Regions from separate parts of the Agromyces sp. NPDC029043 genome, predicted to be linked through region 2. Evidence: riboswitches for the same ligand, from Rfam matches in the RefSeq annotation. Region 2 holds a riboswitch; the other holds the start of a gene.
What was found. A riboswitch is a leader RNA that binds a small molecule or an ion and turns the genes downstream of it on or off. The one in region 2 is predicted to bind glycine.

Region 1 (5,972 bases), on a different contig from region 2:
CGACGGCGTTCGACGGGCAATTGCAGTGGACGCAGGTCCCCACGCTGCAGGCGCGTAACGACAGCCTCTCCTCCGTCGGCCTGAACGGCATCGGTTCGCTACGTATGGCGATGCCGCGCGGCAGCGGATCGGACGCCACCTCGCTCAGTGCGCAGGCCGTCGCATCCGCGATCACCCGGACCACCGGTCCCCTCTCCGCGGCCGACGCCGCCTCCGATCAGGTCACCACCACCGTGACCGAACTCATCGACGGGGCACCGCAGTCGCCGGACGGCACCCCGACGGGAGCGGCGACATCCATCGCCGACGCCCCGTCCCTGCAGGCAGCGAGCATCCGCGTCGTGCCCATCACCGAGCAGCGTCTTTATCAGCTCACCAAGGATGACGCCACGGCGACATTGGCCGAGGTGGTGCCGGGTGGTCCGACGCCGCTGGCGGATTATCCGGTCATCCGGCTGGCCGGTGATCAGGTGTCCGACGTCGCGAATGCGGCGGTCGCCGAGTTCTTCTCGTTCGCGATGAAGGCCGAGCAGTTGAAGGAGCTGACGCAACTCGGATTCCGTGGCGACGCACCGCTGCCGACAGCCACCGCGACGGTGACCTTCCCCAACACCCGTGACCCGATGCCGGTACCGGAGACCGCGGCGACGATCTCCATCAACCGGCTCGTCTTCGGCCCCGATTCCGCGCCGCGCCCCGCCGGGAGCTGAGGGGCGTAGCGTCGGGGTGGTGACTCTCCTCGGTTATCAGATCCCGAATTTCACCTACCCGGATGTCCGCCCGGATCAGTTGTTCCCGATCATCACGGCGCAGGCCGTCGAAGCGGAGAACTCCGGCTTCGACACCGTCCTGGTGATGGATCACTTCTACCAATTGCCCATTCTGGGCGAACCCGACGAACCGATGATCGAGTGCTACACGCTGCTCGCGGCGCTGGCCCAGCACACCTCGCGGGTGCGGCTGTCGGCGCTGGTCACCGGCAACACCTACCGCAACCCGACGCTGCTCGCGAAGTCGGTCACCGCCCTGGACCTGGTCTCGGCCGGACGCGGTCAACTCGGTATCGGCGCCGGCTGGTTCGAACTCGAACACGATTCTCTCGGTTACGAATTCGGCACCTTCACCGACCGATTCGAGAAACTCGAGGAGGCCCTGCAGATCATTCTGCCGATGCTGCGCGGCGAACGGCCCTCACTCGACGGCAAGCATTATCAGGTCGTGGAGGCGATCAACTCGCCTGCTCCGCTCGGTCGTATCCCGGTGATGATCGGTGGCGGCGGTGAGCGCAAGACGCTGCGGATGGTCGCACAGTACGCAGACGAGTCGAACATCATCTGTGCACCCGCCGAGATCGGCCGCAAACTCGACGCGCTCGCCGGTCACTGCGAGAAGCTCGGCCGCGACCGCGCGGAGATCACGGTCAGCCTGCAGACCTCGGCATGTGTCGCGCCCACCCACGAGCAGGCCGTCGCCGAGTTCGAGGCCTATCTCGCGAGGAATCCGCGTGCCGAGGTCCGACGGTCGTCGACGATTGTCGGCGATCCCGACGAGGTGGCGCAGCGGTTCGCCGACCTCAAGGCCGCCGGCGTGGACGGGTTCACGGTGAACGCTCCGGCGAACGGTCACATCAAGGGACGCGTAAGCCTCCTCGGGGAGACCCTCGCGCCCCTCATCTGACGCACTGCACCGGGCGGTCTACCGGGCCGTCTGCCGCCGCTACTCGCTGAACGCCTCGATCGGCGGGCAGTTGCACACCAGGTTGCGGTCGCCGAACGCACCGTCGATGCGTCGGACACCCGGCCACACCTTGGCGCGAGCGCCGGCCGAGGGCAGACCCGACGGGTAGACCGCGGTCTCGCGGGAGTACGGATGATCCCACTGCGCGACAAGACATTCGGCGGTATGCGGCGCACCACGCAGCGGATTGTCCTCCACCGGCCAGGTGCCCTTGGCGACGTCGTCGATCTCGGCGCGGATGGCGACCATGGCGTCGATGAACGCGTCGAGCTCGTCGAGGTTCTCACTCTCGGTGGGCTCGACCATGAGGGTGCCGGCGACCGGGAAGCTCATCGTCGGTGCGTGGAAACCGTAGTCGGCCAGGCGCTTTGCCACATCGTCGACGGTGACGCCGGTCGCCTTGGTCAGCGGCCGCAGGTCCAGGATGCACTCGTGGGCGACATAACCGACCTCGTCGTCGGCGGCGCCGGCGGCGTGATCGGTGTAGAGCACCGGGTAGTACTCGGCGAGGCGTCGGGCGACGTAGTTGGCCGACGCGATCGCGGTTAGCGTGGCCCGGCGCAAGCCGTCTGCACCCATCATGGCGATGTAGGCGTAGGTGATCGGCAGGATCGACGCCGATCCGTACGGCGCCGCCGCGATCGTCATGTCGCCGGGGAGTTCGTCGGCGAGCGGATGCCCGGGCAGGAACGGCGCGAGGTGATGCCGAACACCGATCGGTCCGACGCCGGGCCCGCCACCGCCGTGCGGGATGCAGAACGTCTTGTGCAGATTCAGGTGGCTGACGTCACCGCCGAATCGGCCCGGACGGGCCAGTCCGACAAGGGCATTGAGGTTCGCACCGTCGACGTACACCTGGCCACCGGCGTCGTGTACCGAGGCGCAGATGTCGGCGATGTCGTGCTCGAAGACACCGTGTGTCGAGGGGTAGGTGATCATCAACGCGGACAGGGTGTCGCGGTGGGCGTCGATCTTGGCGCGCAGGTCGTCGAGGTCGACGTCGCCGTTCTCGCGGCAGCCGACAACCACGACACGCATCCCGGCCATCACAGCCGACGCCGCGTTGGTGCCGTGAGCGCTCGACGGGATCAGACAGACGTCGCGATGATCATGCCCTCGGCTGAGGTGATAGCGGCGGATGGCCAGCAGCCCGGCGTACTCGCCCTGCGATCCGGCGTTGGGCTGCAAGCTGATCCGGTCATAGCCGGTGATGGCGACCAGCCAGCTCTCCAATTCGGTGATCAACTCGCGGATACCCGCGGTGTCTGCGGCGGGCGCGAACGGGTGGAGTTCGGCGAAGCCGGGCCAGGTGATGGGTTCCATCTCCGTAGTCGCGTTGAGCTTCATGGTGCAGGACCCGAGCGGGATCATGCTGCGGTCGAGGGCAATGTCCTTGTCGGACAGGCGGCGCAGATAGCGCAGCATCGCGGTCTCGGTGCGGTAGCGGGTGAACGCCGGATGGGTGAGGTACTCGCTCGTGCGCGTCTCGATGTCCTGGGCGAAGGAGCGCGGCGTGACGTTGCCGGCGCTGAATGCGCCCAGCACCGCGGTGATGTCGGCGTCGGTGGTGGTCTCGTCGCAGGCGATGCCGACGAGATCGTCGTCGACGTGTCGGAGGTTCACGTTGCCGTGCGCCTTGGCGTGATCCACGACGGCCCCGGCCTGTCCCGGAACACGTACGAGGACGGTGTCGAAGAAGGTGGAGTGCTCGATCCGGAATCCGGCGGCGGCCAGACTGTCGGCGACGAGCGCGGCCCGCGCATGGACACGGCGGGCGATGGCGGCCAGGCCGTCGGCACCGTGATACGAGGCGTACATCGCGGCGATCACGGCGAGCAGCACCTGCGCCGTGCAGATGTTACTGGTGGCCTTCTCCCGGCGGATGTGCTGTTCACGGGTCTGCAGCGCAAGGCGGTAGGCGAGGTTGCCGTCGGCGTCCTTCGACACGCCGACGAGGCGGCCGGGTAACTGCCGGGCGTGCCTGCTGTGCACGGAGAGATAGCCGGCGTGGGGTCCGCCGAAGCCCATCGGGACGCCGAAGCGCTGGGTGGTGCCGAAGCAGACATCGGCGCCCTGCTCACCCGGCGGGGTGATGAGCGTCAGGGCGAGCAGGTCGGCGCCGACCGCGACGAGTGCGCCACGCTCATGGGCGGCGTCGATGATCGGTGCGGCGTCGACAACACGGCCCGACGCCCCGGGCACCTGCAGGATCACGCCGAAGAAGTCGCCCTCGGGCAGACCGGCATCGGGCAGCTGCGGATGCAGCGAGGCCTCGACGATCTCGATGCCGAGAGGTTCGGCACGGGTCTCGATGACGGCCCGGGTCTGTGGGAACAGGTCGTCGTCGACGACGAGTCGCTTGGACGACGACTTCACCGCGCGACGCATCAGGGTCATCGCTTCGGCGGCGGCGGTCGCCTCGTCGAGCATCGACGCGTTGGCGACCTCCATGCCGGTCAGGTCGCCGACCATGGTCTGGAAGTTGAGCAGCGCCTCCAGGCGTCCCTGGCTGATCTCCGGCTGGTACGGCGTGTACGCGGTGTACCAGGCGGGATTCTCCAGCACATTGCGGGTGATGACACCGGGCGTGTGGGTCCCGTAGTACCCGAGTCCGATCATCGAGCGTGCGACGGTGTTGGCGTCGGCGAGTGCGGCGAGGCGGGCCAGCGCCTGCGGCTCGGACAGCGGTGCGGGCAGGGCATCGAGCCCGTTGTCGTCGGGATCGTCGGCGATGACTCCGGGAACGACGACGGAGGCGAGCTCATCGAGGGAGCCGACGCCGATCGCGGTGAGGATGCGTGCGGTGTCCTCGGCGTCGGGGCCGACGTGACGGTCGACGAACGTGCGGGACTGCGGAGCGGACGACATGACGGGCGGACCTCTCGCCAGCGATCGGCGGCAGCCGACCGTAGGGTCCTCCCCCTCTGTCATGTTCGGGAGTCGGGCGGTGCCGACCCGGAACGCCTGAGAGATTCAGCCGACCCGGCGTCGTCGTCGGGGCGGCCTTTCACCGTGGGCGGATGAGCGAACCCATCACTTTCCAGAGACGTCGTCTCCATCACGGTCCTGGGTGCCTGAGAGTTTGACGAGGAGGTGTTGCTCCTTCGGCGGCCGGACTCCCCCACCTGACGGTGCGCGGTACGACTCTCTCCCGTGACGGTGCGACGTACCAGCCAGTCTAGCCGGTGCGGCGAGTGCGGCTCTTGCGGCGTGCGGCGAGTTCGTCCTCGGGTGCGGTCTCGCTCACACCGCCGTCGGCGCGCTCGCCGGGGAAATCGGCGATGGTGCCGGTGAGCTCGCGCATCGCGCCGCTCACAGCGATGCCGAATACGCCCTGACCACCCTGCAGGAGATCGACGACCTCTTCGGCGGACGTGCACTCGTAGACCGTCGTGCCGTCGGAGAACAGGGTGATGCGGGCAAGATCTTCGACGCCACGCTTACGCAGGTGATCGACCGCGACACGGATGTTCTGCAGCGAGATGCCGGTATCGAGGAGCCGCTTGACGATCTTGAGGACGAGGATGTCCTTGAAGGAATACAGACGCTGGCTTCCGGAGCCCGCCGCGCCACGGATCGACGGCACGACCAGGCCGGTGCGTGCCCAGTAATCGAGCTGACGGTAGGTGATGCCGGCGATCTGGCAGGCGCTCGGTACGCGGTAGCCGACGAGTTCGTCGGGGACGGTGTCGTTCGGGAAGAGGCCGGGGACGACGTCGTCGAGGCTGCCCTGGGTGGGTGTCGACGGACCTGCGCCACCCGCCTGCTCTGGGGTCGATGCGTCACCGGTCGATGCCGTTTCGGCATCTCGGTCCGCCACCGCATCCCGGTCGAAAGGCTGATCGCCCACTGCAGACTCCTCGCAACGCTCGGATCGGCCTCATCTGTCGAGGTCCGCGTCTCAGAGTACGCCCCTCGGGACCGATCATCTCCCACATCACCACGTCGGCGTGGTGATGCGATGACCGTAGGGCGCCGGACGACCGAGGTTCAACGCGACGCGCCCATCAACCTCAACCTCGACTTGAGATGAAGGTGAACGGTGATCTGTCAGTTGCCGTTTTGTGATGAGCCGGCCCAAAACCGTTGGTCCGGCCGACCTCTGTCTGGACCGACGAAGAACGAGGGAGCGCAGCGACCGATGTGATGAGGAGGGAAGACGGAGGTTTAAGGGCTCTTCCGAATTGACGGTGCGTAGAACGGGTTCTCGCGGGCACAAGATGTGGGTGAGCAAG
Region 2 (10,522 bases):
GTCATCGAACTGGCCGACGACTTCTCGGCGAGCCCCAAGCGGTGCGTCGAAGTCGACGTTCGGGCGCAGGACTCCGCCGACACGACCGCGGCGCTCGCCGCCGGCACGCTCGAGGCCGACGCCTGGATCCCCGATTCATCGGTGTGGATCGAGCGCACCGACACGACCGCGACCTCGCTCGGCCTGGGGGAGCCCGATCTGACCGTCGGCGGGTCGATCGCGACCTCGCCCGTCGTGTTCGCCGCCCCCGCCGGCGATGCCGAGGAGCTCGCCACGGAACCGGTCAGCTGGGCCCGGGTCCTCGCCGGCCAGCTCCCCGCGCTGCTGCCCGACCCCGAAGCCTCCGCCGCCAGCCTCGCGAGCCTGTTCGCCCTGCGCGGGCAGTCCTCGCCCGACGACCCGCGCCAGTTCGCGGGCGCGATGATCGCGCTCGGCAAGTCCATCCCGGCGACGGCCGATGCCGCGATGGCCACCCTCTCGTCGACGACGCAGCCGACCGTCGTGCTCACGAGCGAGTCGCGCGTCGTCGAGCACAATCGCGACACCTCCGCAGAGCCCCTCGTCGCGGCCTATCCCTCGGAAGGCACGGTTGCGCTCGACTACCCGTTCGTGCGCCTCGGCGAGGCGGCGGGCGAGAACCTCGACGCGTTCGAGGCCGCGCTGCGGAAGGCGACCGAGCACCTCGCCGAGGCCGGCTTCCGGGCACCCGACGGAACGGGTGAGCTCGACGCACCGGGCGTCGCCGGGAACGCGCCCCGCGCGCAGACCGAGCTCGACGATGCGGCGCAGATCGAGATCCTGCGCTCGTGGGCGGTGCTCACGCTGCGGTCGCGCATGCTCGCCGTCATCGACGTCTCCGGATCCATGGAAGAACCCGCCGAGAACGGGCTCCGCCGCATCGACATCTTCCAGCAGGCCGCGGTCGGTGCGATGTCCAAGTTCTCGGGCGAGGTCGAGCTGGGCGTCTGGGTCTTCTCGACGGCGCGCAACGGCGACCTCGACTACGAGGACCTCGCGCCCATCGCGCCGCTGGCCGACTCGGGGCACAACCAGGCGATCCAGCAGATCATCGGCTCGCTGCCCGCCCGGCTCGGTGGGGCGACCGGGCTCTACGACACCACCCTCGACGCGGTGAAGCGGGTGCGCGAGAACTACGACCCCGACAAGGTCAACTCGGTGCTCGTCATCACCGACGGCAAGAACGAGGACCAGAACGGCCTCAACCTCGACCAGCTGCTCGCCGAGCTGAAGAAGATCGACGACCCCGCGAAGCCGGTCGCCGTCATCATGATCGGCTTCGGGCCCGACACCGACCTCGGGGCCATGCAGCAGATCGCCGCCGCGACGAAGGGCGCCGCCTACTCGGCCTCCAAGCCGGAAGACCTCGGAACCGTGCTCGTCGACGCGCTCTCGCAGCGCACCTGCCGCCCGAACTGCGGCTGAGCCCGAGCCGCGGCCGGCGCACGAGACGCCGGCCGAGACCCCGACCTTCAGTGCGCGGCGCCGCCCGCGCCGTGCACCATGTCGGCCGGCCGCCGCACCAGCGTGGATCCGACGATGGCGAACAGCGACACTATCGCGCCGACGAGGAACGCGTTCCGCACGCCCGCGGCCTGCGCTGCGATCTCGGCGGTTCCGGCCGCCTCGGCGGAGGCCGCGGTCGCGGTCATCACCGTGATGAACAGAGCGGTGCCGGCGGCGCCGGCCACCTGCTGGAGCGTGCCGACCGTCGCCGAGCCGTGCGAGTACAGGTGCGGTTCGACCGATCCGAGCGCGCTCGTGAACAGCGGCGTGAACATGAACGCCAGCGCCGTCGACAGCGCCACGTGGGCAATGAGGATCATCCACGGCGGCGTCGACTCGGTCACCAGCGTGAGCGACCAGAGCACGGCGCTCACGACGATGCTGCCCGGCACGAGCAGCGGCGTCGGACCGACGCGGTCGTACAGTCGCCCCACGGTCGGGCCGAGCAGGCCCATCACGAGGCCGCCCGGCAGCACCAGCAGCCCGGTCGCCAGGGGCTCGAGCCCCGCGACATCCTGCAGGTAGATCGGCAGCAGGATGATCGTGCCGAACAGCGCCGCCATCATCACCGCCATCAGCGCGATGGAGACAGCGAAGTTCCGGGTGCGGAAGGTGCGCAGGTCGAGCAGCGCCCGGTCATGGCGCTGGAGCAGCAGCTGCCGGACGATGAACGCGGTGATGCCGACCGCGCCCGCGGCGAGGGCGATCCACATGGCTGCCGCATCGCCCGAGGAGCGTCCGCTGACGACGCCGCCGACGAGGCTCAGCCCGTAGACGAGGCCGCCGAAGCCGATCGCCGAGAGCACGACCGACACGACGTCGATCGGGAACACGCGGGTCTCGCCGATGTTCTCGACGCGGCGCAGGCCGATGACGAGCATCGCCACCGCGAACGGCAGCACGAACCAGAACATGTACCGCCAGCCGAAGTAGTTCAGGATGAGCCCGGACAGCGCCGGGCCGACGGCGGGCGCGACCGACATCACGATCGACACGCGACCCATGAAGCGACCGCGGTCGGACGGCGCGACCAGCGTCATCAGCGACGTCATGAGCAGTGGCATCATGATCGCCGTGCCGGTCGCCTGTACGATGCGGGCTCCGAGCAGCACCTCGAACCCCGGTGCAAGGGCCGCGAGCAGCGTGCCGGCCGAGAAGAGGGTCATGGCCGTGCCGAAGATCGGCCGCGTCGGGAAGCGCTGCAGGAGGAAGCCGGTGATCGGGATCACGACGGCCATGGTGAGCATGAAGGCCGTCGTGAGCCACTGCGCCGCCGAGAGCGTGATGTCGAGGTCGTCGACGAGGTGCGGGATCGCGACGCTCATGATCGTCTCGTTGAGGAACACCACGAACGTCGCGGCGAGCAGCAGCCAGATCACGCGGGTGTTGCGGGCGCCGTGCTCGGGCCGCGCGGCGAGTACCTGCTCGTCGAACGCGCGGTCGGCCTCGTCGGGGATTCGGATGGAGTCGGTGCCTGGTGCGGTGCGTTCGGTCACGTGCGCGTCCTTGCTCGTCGTTCGTCTCGTGTCTACGTCGTGTCGATGTCGTGGCGGAATCGCGTCGGTCTGCCGACGGATGAGCGGTCGTCACCGCGATGGCGCGATCGGCGACGAGTACGGGAACCGGCCCGCAGCGCGCGCTATTCCCGTTTCGGCCGACGCATGCTCATGCATCGACCCGGGCGGGCCGCGATGCTCGCGGCGCGCTCAGGCGACGATATCGCGGACCGCCGACACGGCCTGTGCGAGGGCGGCCGCAGCCGTCTCGACATCGGCCCGGTCGGTGCCCGCGCCGAACGAGAACCGCACGGCGGTCTGCGCCACCTCGGGCGGGACGCCCATCGCGGTGAGCACGTGCGACGGCTCGTCGCTGCCCGCGGCACAGGCCGACCCGCTCGACACCACCACGTCGCGTCGCTCGAGCTCGAGCAGTACGGCCTCGCCGCCGGTTCCGGGGAAGACGAACGAGACCGTGCCGGGCAGCCGCTCGACCAGATGACCGGTGGGAACGGCGTCGGGCACCGCGGCGGCGACGAGCTCGCGGAACCGGGTGGTCAGCTCGCCGACGCGCGCCGCGGCATCCGCCCGCTCGGACTCGGCGAGCCGCAGCGCCGTGGCGAACGCGACCGCACCGGCCACGTTCTCGGTGCCCGAGCGTCGACCACGCTCCTGACCGCCGCCGTGCAGCACGGGCTCGAGCGGCAGGCGCCCGCGGACGATCAACGCGCCCGTGCCCTTCGGTGCGCCCACCTTGTGGCCGGCGAGCGACAGCGCGTCGACGCCGAGCGCCGGCATCGACAGCGGCAGCCACCCGGCCGCCTGCACGGCGTCGGTGTGCAGGAGCGCGCCCGCCTCGTGCGCCACGCGAGCGAGCTCGCCGACCGGGTTGACCGTGCCCACCTCGTTGTTCGCGAGCTGCACCGACACGAGCGTCGTGTCGGGGCGGATGACGCGCTCGAGCGCCGCGGGCACGACCATGCCGGTCGCGTCGACGTCGACCTCGTCGACCTCGAACCCGTGCAGGCGGCGCAGCGCGTCGGCCGCCTCGATCACGGCCTCGTGCTCGACGGGCGAGATCACGACGTGCCGGCCGCGCGGGCCGGCCAGCGCGAGCCCCTTCACCGCGAGGTTGTCGGCCTCGGTGCCGCCCGACGTGAACACGACGTCGCCCGCGCGGGCGCCGACCACGGCCGCGACCTCATCCCGCGCCCACGCCAGGGCGCGAGCCGCCTCCTCGCCGATGCCGTGGCGGCTCGACGGGTTGCCGAAGGCACCCGTCAGGTACGGCCACATCGCCTCGAGCGCCTCCCGGCGGACGGGCGTGGTGGCGGCGTGATCGGCGAAGATCACGTCGACCTCCGCGCCGCGCCGTCCGGTGCCTCGATCACGACATCGAGCCCGAGGTCGAGCGCCCGGGCGGAGTGGGTCAGCGCGCCGACCGAGATGACGTCGACGCCGGTCGCCGCGATCGCGGCGACCGTGTCGAGGTTCACGCCGCCGGAGGCCTCGACGATCGCGCGGCCCGCGATGAGCTCGACGCCCGCGCGCAGGTCGTCGATCGTGAAGTTGTCGAGCATGATCGTGTCGGCGCCGCCCGCGAGCACCGGGGCGATCTGGTCGAGGCGGTCGACCTCGACCTCGAGGTGCGCGGTGTGCGGCATCCGCTCGCGCGCGTCGCGGAGCGCCGTGGCCAGGTCGGCGCCGCCCGCGGTGAGCACCGCGAGGTGGTTGTCCTTGGCCATGATCGCATCGGAGAGCGAGCGCCGGTGGTTGCGTCCGCCGCCGTCGCGGACGGCCTGCCGTTCGAGGCTGCGCAGGCCGGGGGTGGTCTTGCGGGTGTCGACGATGCGTGCGCGAGTGCCCGCGACGGCGTCGACGTAGCGTGCCGTGAGCGTCGCGACTCCCGACATCCGCTGCACCAGGTTGAGCGCGACACGCTCGGCGCGCAGGATGCCGCGCGCCGGGCCGTGCACGCGCGCGAGCACGTCGCCCGCCGCGAACCGCTCGCCGTCGTCGGCGACCACGTCGACCTCGATCGCCGCGTCGACCAGCCGGAACGCCGCCTCGACGACGCGCGCGCCGCTGAACACGCCGGGCTCGCGCGCCACCAGCTCGGCCGTGGCCGCCGCCGACTCGGGGATGAGCGTCTCGCCCGTGAGGTCGCCCCACGGCGCGTCCTCGTCGAGCGCCATGAGCGCGACGCGCTCGATCTCGCGGGGTTCGGTCATCAGGCGGCCTCTCGTTCGGGCTCGGCGACGGATGCCGCGTCGGTGCGCGTGTGCGCGCCGACGCTGCAGGTGCGGGCGAGCGCGGCGGCCACGGTGAGGCGCGCGAGCTCGAGCAGGTTGCGGTCTTCCGCGGAGCGGCGGTCGACGGGCTCGGGTGCGTGCCATCCGTCGAGCCGAGCGGATGCCGCGGCGAGCCCCTTCGCGTCGCGCTCGAGTCCGACCTGGTCCCACATGAGCTGCTGCAGCTCGCCCCGGTCCACCGCCGCGCTCGCGCCCGACGCGGTCGTGCCGTCCATCCCGGCGGATATACGATCCACCACCCCGTCGATCCCGGCCTCGTCACCGGCGCGTCGGATCGTATATCCGCCGATCTGGACGGGGGCGGTACCGGCCGGGGCGGCGGGGGCCGTGGCGCGGGTGGGAAGGGACGGCGCGGCCGCCAGGTCACGGGCGGCGCGCTCGGCGAACACGGCACCCTCGAGCAGCGAGTTCGAGGCGAGCCGGTTCGCCCCGTGCACGCCCGTGCGGGCGACCTCGCCCACGGCCCAGAGGCCGGGCAGGCTCGTGCGGCCGTCGAGGTCGGTGACGACGCCGCCCATGGCGTAGTGCGCGGCGGGCACCACGGGGACGGGCTCGCGCGACCAGTCGAAGCCCGCCGCTCGGCACGCGGCATCGATGCCCGGGAACCGGGCGGCGAGCCGCTCGGCGCCGAGGTGCGTCGCGTCGAGCCCGACCGGGACGCCGCCCTGTTCGGCCATGCGTCGCCACACGGCGCGCGCGACGACGTCGCGCGGCGCGAGCTCGGCCCGCGGATCGACGTCGAGCAGGAATCGGCGGCCCGCGGCATCGCGCAGCACCGCGCCCTCGCCGCGGACGGCCTCGGAGATGAGCGGCGTGCCGGGGACCGCGAGCGCGGTCGGGTGGAACTGCACGAACTCGAGGTCGGCGACCTCGGCGCCCGCGCGCGCGGCCGCGGCGACTCCGTCGCCGGTCGCGACATCGGGGTTCGTCGTATGCCGGTACAGGCATCCGGCGCCGCCGGTCGCGAGCACGACCGCGTCGGCGCGCAGCTCGCGGGGCGCGCCATCCGCCCGGTCGCCGGGCACGACCCGGATGCCGACGACACGGCCGTGCTCGACCACGAGATCGGCGAGCGTCGTGTGCTCGAGCACGCGAACGGCACGACGTCGGACGGTGGCGACGAGTGCGGCCTGGATGGCCGCCCCCGTGCGATCGCCACCGGCGTGGAGGATGCGCGCACGGGAATGCGCCGCCTCGAGGCCCCGAGCCAGCCCGGACTCGTCGCGGTCGAACGCGACGCCGAAGCGGATGAGGTCGCGGATGCGCGCCGGACCGTCGTCGGTGAGCACGCGCACCGCGGCCGCCTCGCTGAGGCCCGCGCCGGCGGCGATCGTGTCGGCCGCGTGGCGCGACGCCGCGTCGCCCGCGAAGATCGCCGCGGCGATGCCGCCCTGCGCCCACGGCGTCGCGCCGTCGCCGATCGCCGCCTTCGTCACCACGGAGACGTCGCAGCCCGCCTCGGCGGCCCGGATCGCCGTCCACAGCCCCGCGATGCCGGAGCCGACGACGAGCACGCGGGTCATGTCAGGCCCCGACCGGCGCGCCCGCGGCATCGGCCGCCCGCGCACGGCTCGCCGCCGCGATCGTCGAGCCCGCGGGAACCGGCACCGAGGCCGGCGGCTTGGCCGCGAGCATGCGCTCGAGCGCCACGCGCGCGGGCTCGGCGACGTCGTCATCCACCTCGATGCGGTTCACGACCCGGCCCGCGACGAGCTCCTCGAGCACCCACGCGAGGTAGCCCGGGTGGATCCGGTACATCGTCGAGCACGGGCACACCACCGGGTCGAGGCAGAAGATGGTGTGCTCGGGGTGCTCGGCGGCGAGGCGCTGCACGAGGTTGATCTCGGTGCCGATGGCGAAGGTCGAGCCGGCCGGCGCCGCCTGGATGGCCTTGACGATGAAGTCGGTCGACCCCGCGGCATCGGCCGCGTCGACGACCGGCATCGGGCACTCGGGATGCACGATGACCTGCACGCCAGGGTGCTCGGCGCGGGCCTGCGCGATCTGCTCGACCGTGAAGCGCTTGTGCACCGAGCAGAACCCGTGCCACAGGATGACGCGGGCGTCCTGCAGCTCCTCGGCCGTGCTGCCGCCGAGCGGCTTACGCGGGTTCCACATGGGCATGGCCTCGAGCGGCACGCCCATGGCCTTCGCGGTGTTGCGGCCGAGGTGCTGGTCGGGGAAGAACAGCACGCGCCGCCCGCGCTCGAACGCCCACTCCAGCACGGTCGTCGCGTTCGACGAGGTGCAGACGATGCCGCCGTTGCGGCCGACGAAGCCCTTGAGCGCCGCCGACGAGTTCATGTAGGTGACGGGGATGACGGGCACCCGGCCCGACGCGTCGGTCGCCGTCAGGTCGCCGTAGACCTCCTCGAGCTGCTCCCAGCACTCCTCGACGCTCGACGTGTCGGCCATGTCGGCCATCGAACAGCCGGCGGCGAGGTTCGGCAAGATCACGGCCTGGTCGGGGCGCGAGAGCATGTCGGCGGTCTCAGCCATGAAGTGCACGCCGCAGAACACGATGGCCTCGGCGGCGGGCCGGGTCATCGCCGCGTTCGCGAGCTGGAACGAGTCGCCCGTGAAGTCGGCGTGCTGCACGACCTCGTCGCGCTGGTAGAAGTGGCCGAGCACGACCACGCGGTCGCCGAGCGTGGCCTTCGCGGCGCGGATGCGCTCGTCGAGCTCGGTGCCGGACGCCTCCCGGTACTCGGACGGCAGGGCGCCCTGGCGGGGCGAGCCGGTGGGGATCACGTCGCCCATCGACGAGCCCGGTCCGTAGCCGACCGGCCCGCGGTCGAACTCCCAGGGGCCCTTCGCGAGGTCGGGCGTGCAGGTCGAGCCCGCCGTGGACCCGGTCGTGATGAGCCGGATGGCGCGGTCGACGGATGCCGCCGCGCGCGTGGCGTCGCCGGTGGCGGGTGCGGTGACGGGCAGGGTGGTGCTCATTCCGGGGTGTCCTTGCTGTCGGTGCCGGGTCGAGGATCGGTGGTGGCGGATGCCGCGTCGCGCGGCGCCGCAGGCGCCGGTGAGGGCGGCGCCGCGGGGGAGTGGGCGGGATCGAAGCGGTAGAGCGCCGGCGGGCGATGCCGCGTGCCGGACAGTCGCTCGCCGGTGTCGACGAGCGTGCCGGAGGCCTCGACCGTGCGGCGGAAGTTGGCCGGGTCGAGGCGGCGACGCAGCACGGCCTCGTGCACGCCCCGGAGCTCGGCCATCGTGAACCGCTCGGGCAGCAGCGCGTGCGCGATGCGCGAGTACTCGAGCTTGGTGCGCAGCCTCGTGAGCGCGTAGTCGATGATCGCGGCGTGGTCGAAGGCCAGGTCGGGCAGGTCGTCCTCGTCGAACCATCGGACGTTCTCGTCGGAGACGGCCCGCTCGACCTCGTCGGAGTGCACGAGCGCCCAGTACACGACCGACACGACGCGCTCGCCGGGCGAGCGGTCGGGCTCGCCGAAGGTGTAGAGCTGCTCGAGGTAGCGGGGAGCGAGGCCCGTCGTCTCGGCGAGCGTGCGTGCGGCGGCGGCGGCGAGCGACTCGTCGACGGGGAGCCACCCGCCGGGGAGCGCCCAGCGGCCGAGTCCGGGCTCGCGCAGCCGCCGGACGAGCGGGATCCTCAGGCTGGGGCGAACGGCGCCGTCGCCGTCGGCCTCGGGCGAGATGGCGAAGATGACGGTGGAGACGGCCAGGCGCGCCTGCGCGTCGTGCTGCGACATCCGCTCGCCTCTCGCTCGAACGACCACTCAGAGTCACGCCGACTCTAAGTCACGATGCCGACAGCTTACAGTCACGGTGACCCGAACGCGAATCGTGTGACGCACCCTGTAGACTGCGAGCACAATCGCATACCGGGCCATCGACGCATCGCGGGAGAGCCGGCACCATCCGGCACCGAAGGAGCAAGCCTCCCCGCCAATCTCTCAGGTCGCATCACCGCGATGACGAGGCCGACTCTGGAAAGCGGATGACGCGCAGGCGCCATCCCGCCGAAGGTGAAAGCACAGCTCCCCACGGGCGCGATGCGAAGCTCTCAGGCCCATGACAGAGGGGGAGTTCTCGAGCGGCGCACCGCCGCGCCATCCGCGCGATCCTGGAGAACTCGTGACCGACGCAACCGGCACCACCACCGACCCCGGCACCACCGAGCGACGCAGTCCCCTCGACGAGGTGCACCGTTCCGAGGGCGCCTCGTTCACCGACTTCGCCGGCTGGCAGATGCCGGTGCGCTATTCGAGCGACCTCGCCGAGCACCACGCCGTGCGACAGCACGCGGGCCTCTTCGACCTGTCGCACATGGGCGAGATCGTGGTCGTCGGGCCCGAGGCCGCCGCGTCGCTCGACTACGCGCTCGCCGGCAAGCTGTCGGCCATCGCCGAGGGCCAGGCGAAGTACTCGCTCCTGCTCGGCCGCGACGGCGGCGTCATCGACGATCTCGTCGTCTACCGCACCGGCGCCGACCGCTACATGGTCGTGGCGAACGCGTCGAACCGCGAGGTCGTCGCCGAGGAGCTCCGCAGCCGCACCGCGCCGTTCGAGACCGAGGTGTTCGACGAGTCCGACGACATCGCGCTCATCGCGCTGCAGGGTCCCGACGCGCTCGAGGTGCTGCAGCAGACCGAGGGGTTCGGCATCGACGGCCCCGGCAACGACGGCGAGGACTTCGTCGACGCGGTCGCCGCGCTCAAGTACTACCGGGCCATCCCGGCCACGTGGGAGGGCGAGCCCGTGCTCGTCGCGCGCACCGGGTACACCGGCGAGGACGGCTTCGAGCTCTACGTCGCGCCCGACCGCGCGAAGCGACTCTGGGAGGCGCTGCGCGAGACCGGCGGGCCCCGCGTCGTGCCGTGCGGGCTCGCGAGCCGCGACACGCTGCGCCTCGAGGCGGGCATGCCGCTCTACGGGCACGAGCTGAGCCGCGACATCCTGCCGGTGCAGGCCGGCCTGGGCCGCGTCGTCGCCCTCGCCAAGGAGGGCGACTTCGTCGGGCGGTCCGCGATCGAGCAGGGGCCGGCCGAGGGCGCGCCCGTGCTCGTCGGGTTGGCCGCCGAGGGGCGCCGCGCGCCGCGCGCCGGCTACGCCGTGTTCGACGGCGACGGCGACGACGCCCGCGAGGTCGGCGAGGTCACCTCCGGCGCGCTCTCGCCCACGCTCGGGCACCCCGTGGCGATGGCGTTCGTGTCGCCCGAGCTGTCGGAG

Region 1: linked by a shared signal. The riboswitch ahead of gcvP (aminomethyl-transferring glycine dehydrogenase) and the one ahead of gcvT (glycine cleavage system aminomethyltransferase GcvT) in region 2 are both predicted to bind glycine.

Annotation. Positions count from the first base shown of each region.
Region 1 covers NZ_JBVHVX010000044.1:765-6,736, forward strand. The annotation lists gene ACZ4TW_RS23670 (hypothetical protein) at 1-710, shown strand, start outside; gene ACZ4TW_RS23675 (LLM class F420-dependent oxidoreductase) at 730-1,677, shown strand; gene gcvP (aminomethyl-transferring glycine dehydrogenase) at 1,717-4,605, opposite strand; glycine riboswitch at 4,789-4,901, opposite strand; gene ACZ4TW_RS23685 (MerR family transcriptional regulator) at 4,916-5,557, opposite strand.
Region 2 covers NZ_JBVHVX010000021.1:52,893-63,414, forward strand. The annotation lists gene ACZ4TW_RS20235 (substrate-binding domain-containing protein) at 1-1,443, shown strand, start outside; gene ACZ4TW_RS20240 (MDR family MFS transporter) at 1,491-3,020, opposite strand; gene ACZ4TW_RS20245 (cysteine desulfurase family protein) at 3,231-4,373, opposite strand; gene nadC (carboxylating nicotinate-nucleotide diphosphorylase) at 4,370-5,251, opposite strand; gene nadB (L-aspartate oxidase) at 5,251-6,855, opposite strand; gene nadA (quinolinate synthase NadA) at 6,857-8,278, opposite strand; gene ACZ4TW_RS20265 (NUDIX hydrolase) at 8,275-9,042, opposite strand; glycine riboswitch at 9,184-9,272, shown strand; glycine riboswitch at 9,274-9,381, shown strand; gene gcvT (glycine cleavage system aminomethyltransferase GcvT) at 9,428-10,522, shown strand, end outside.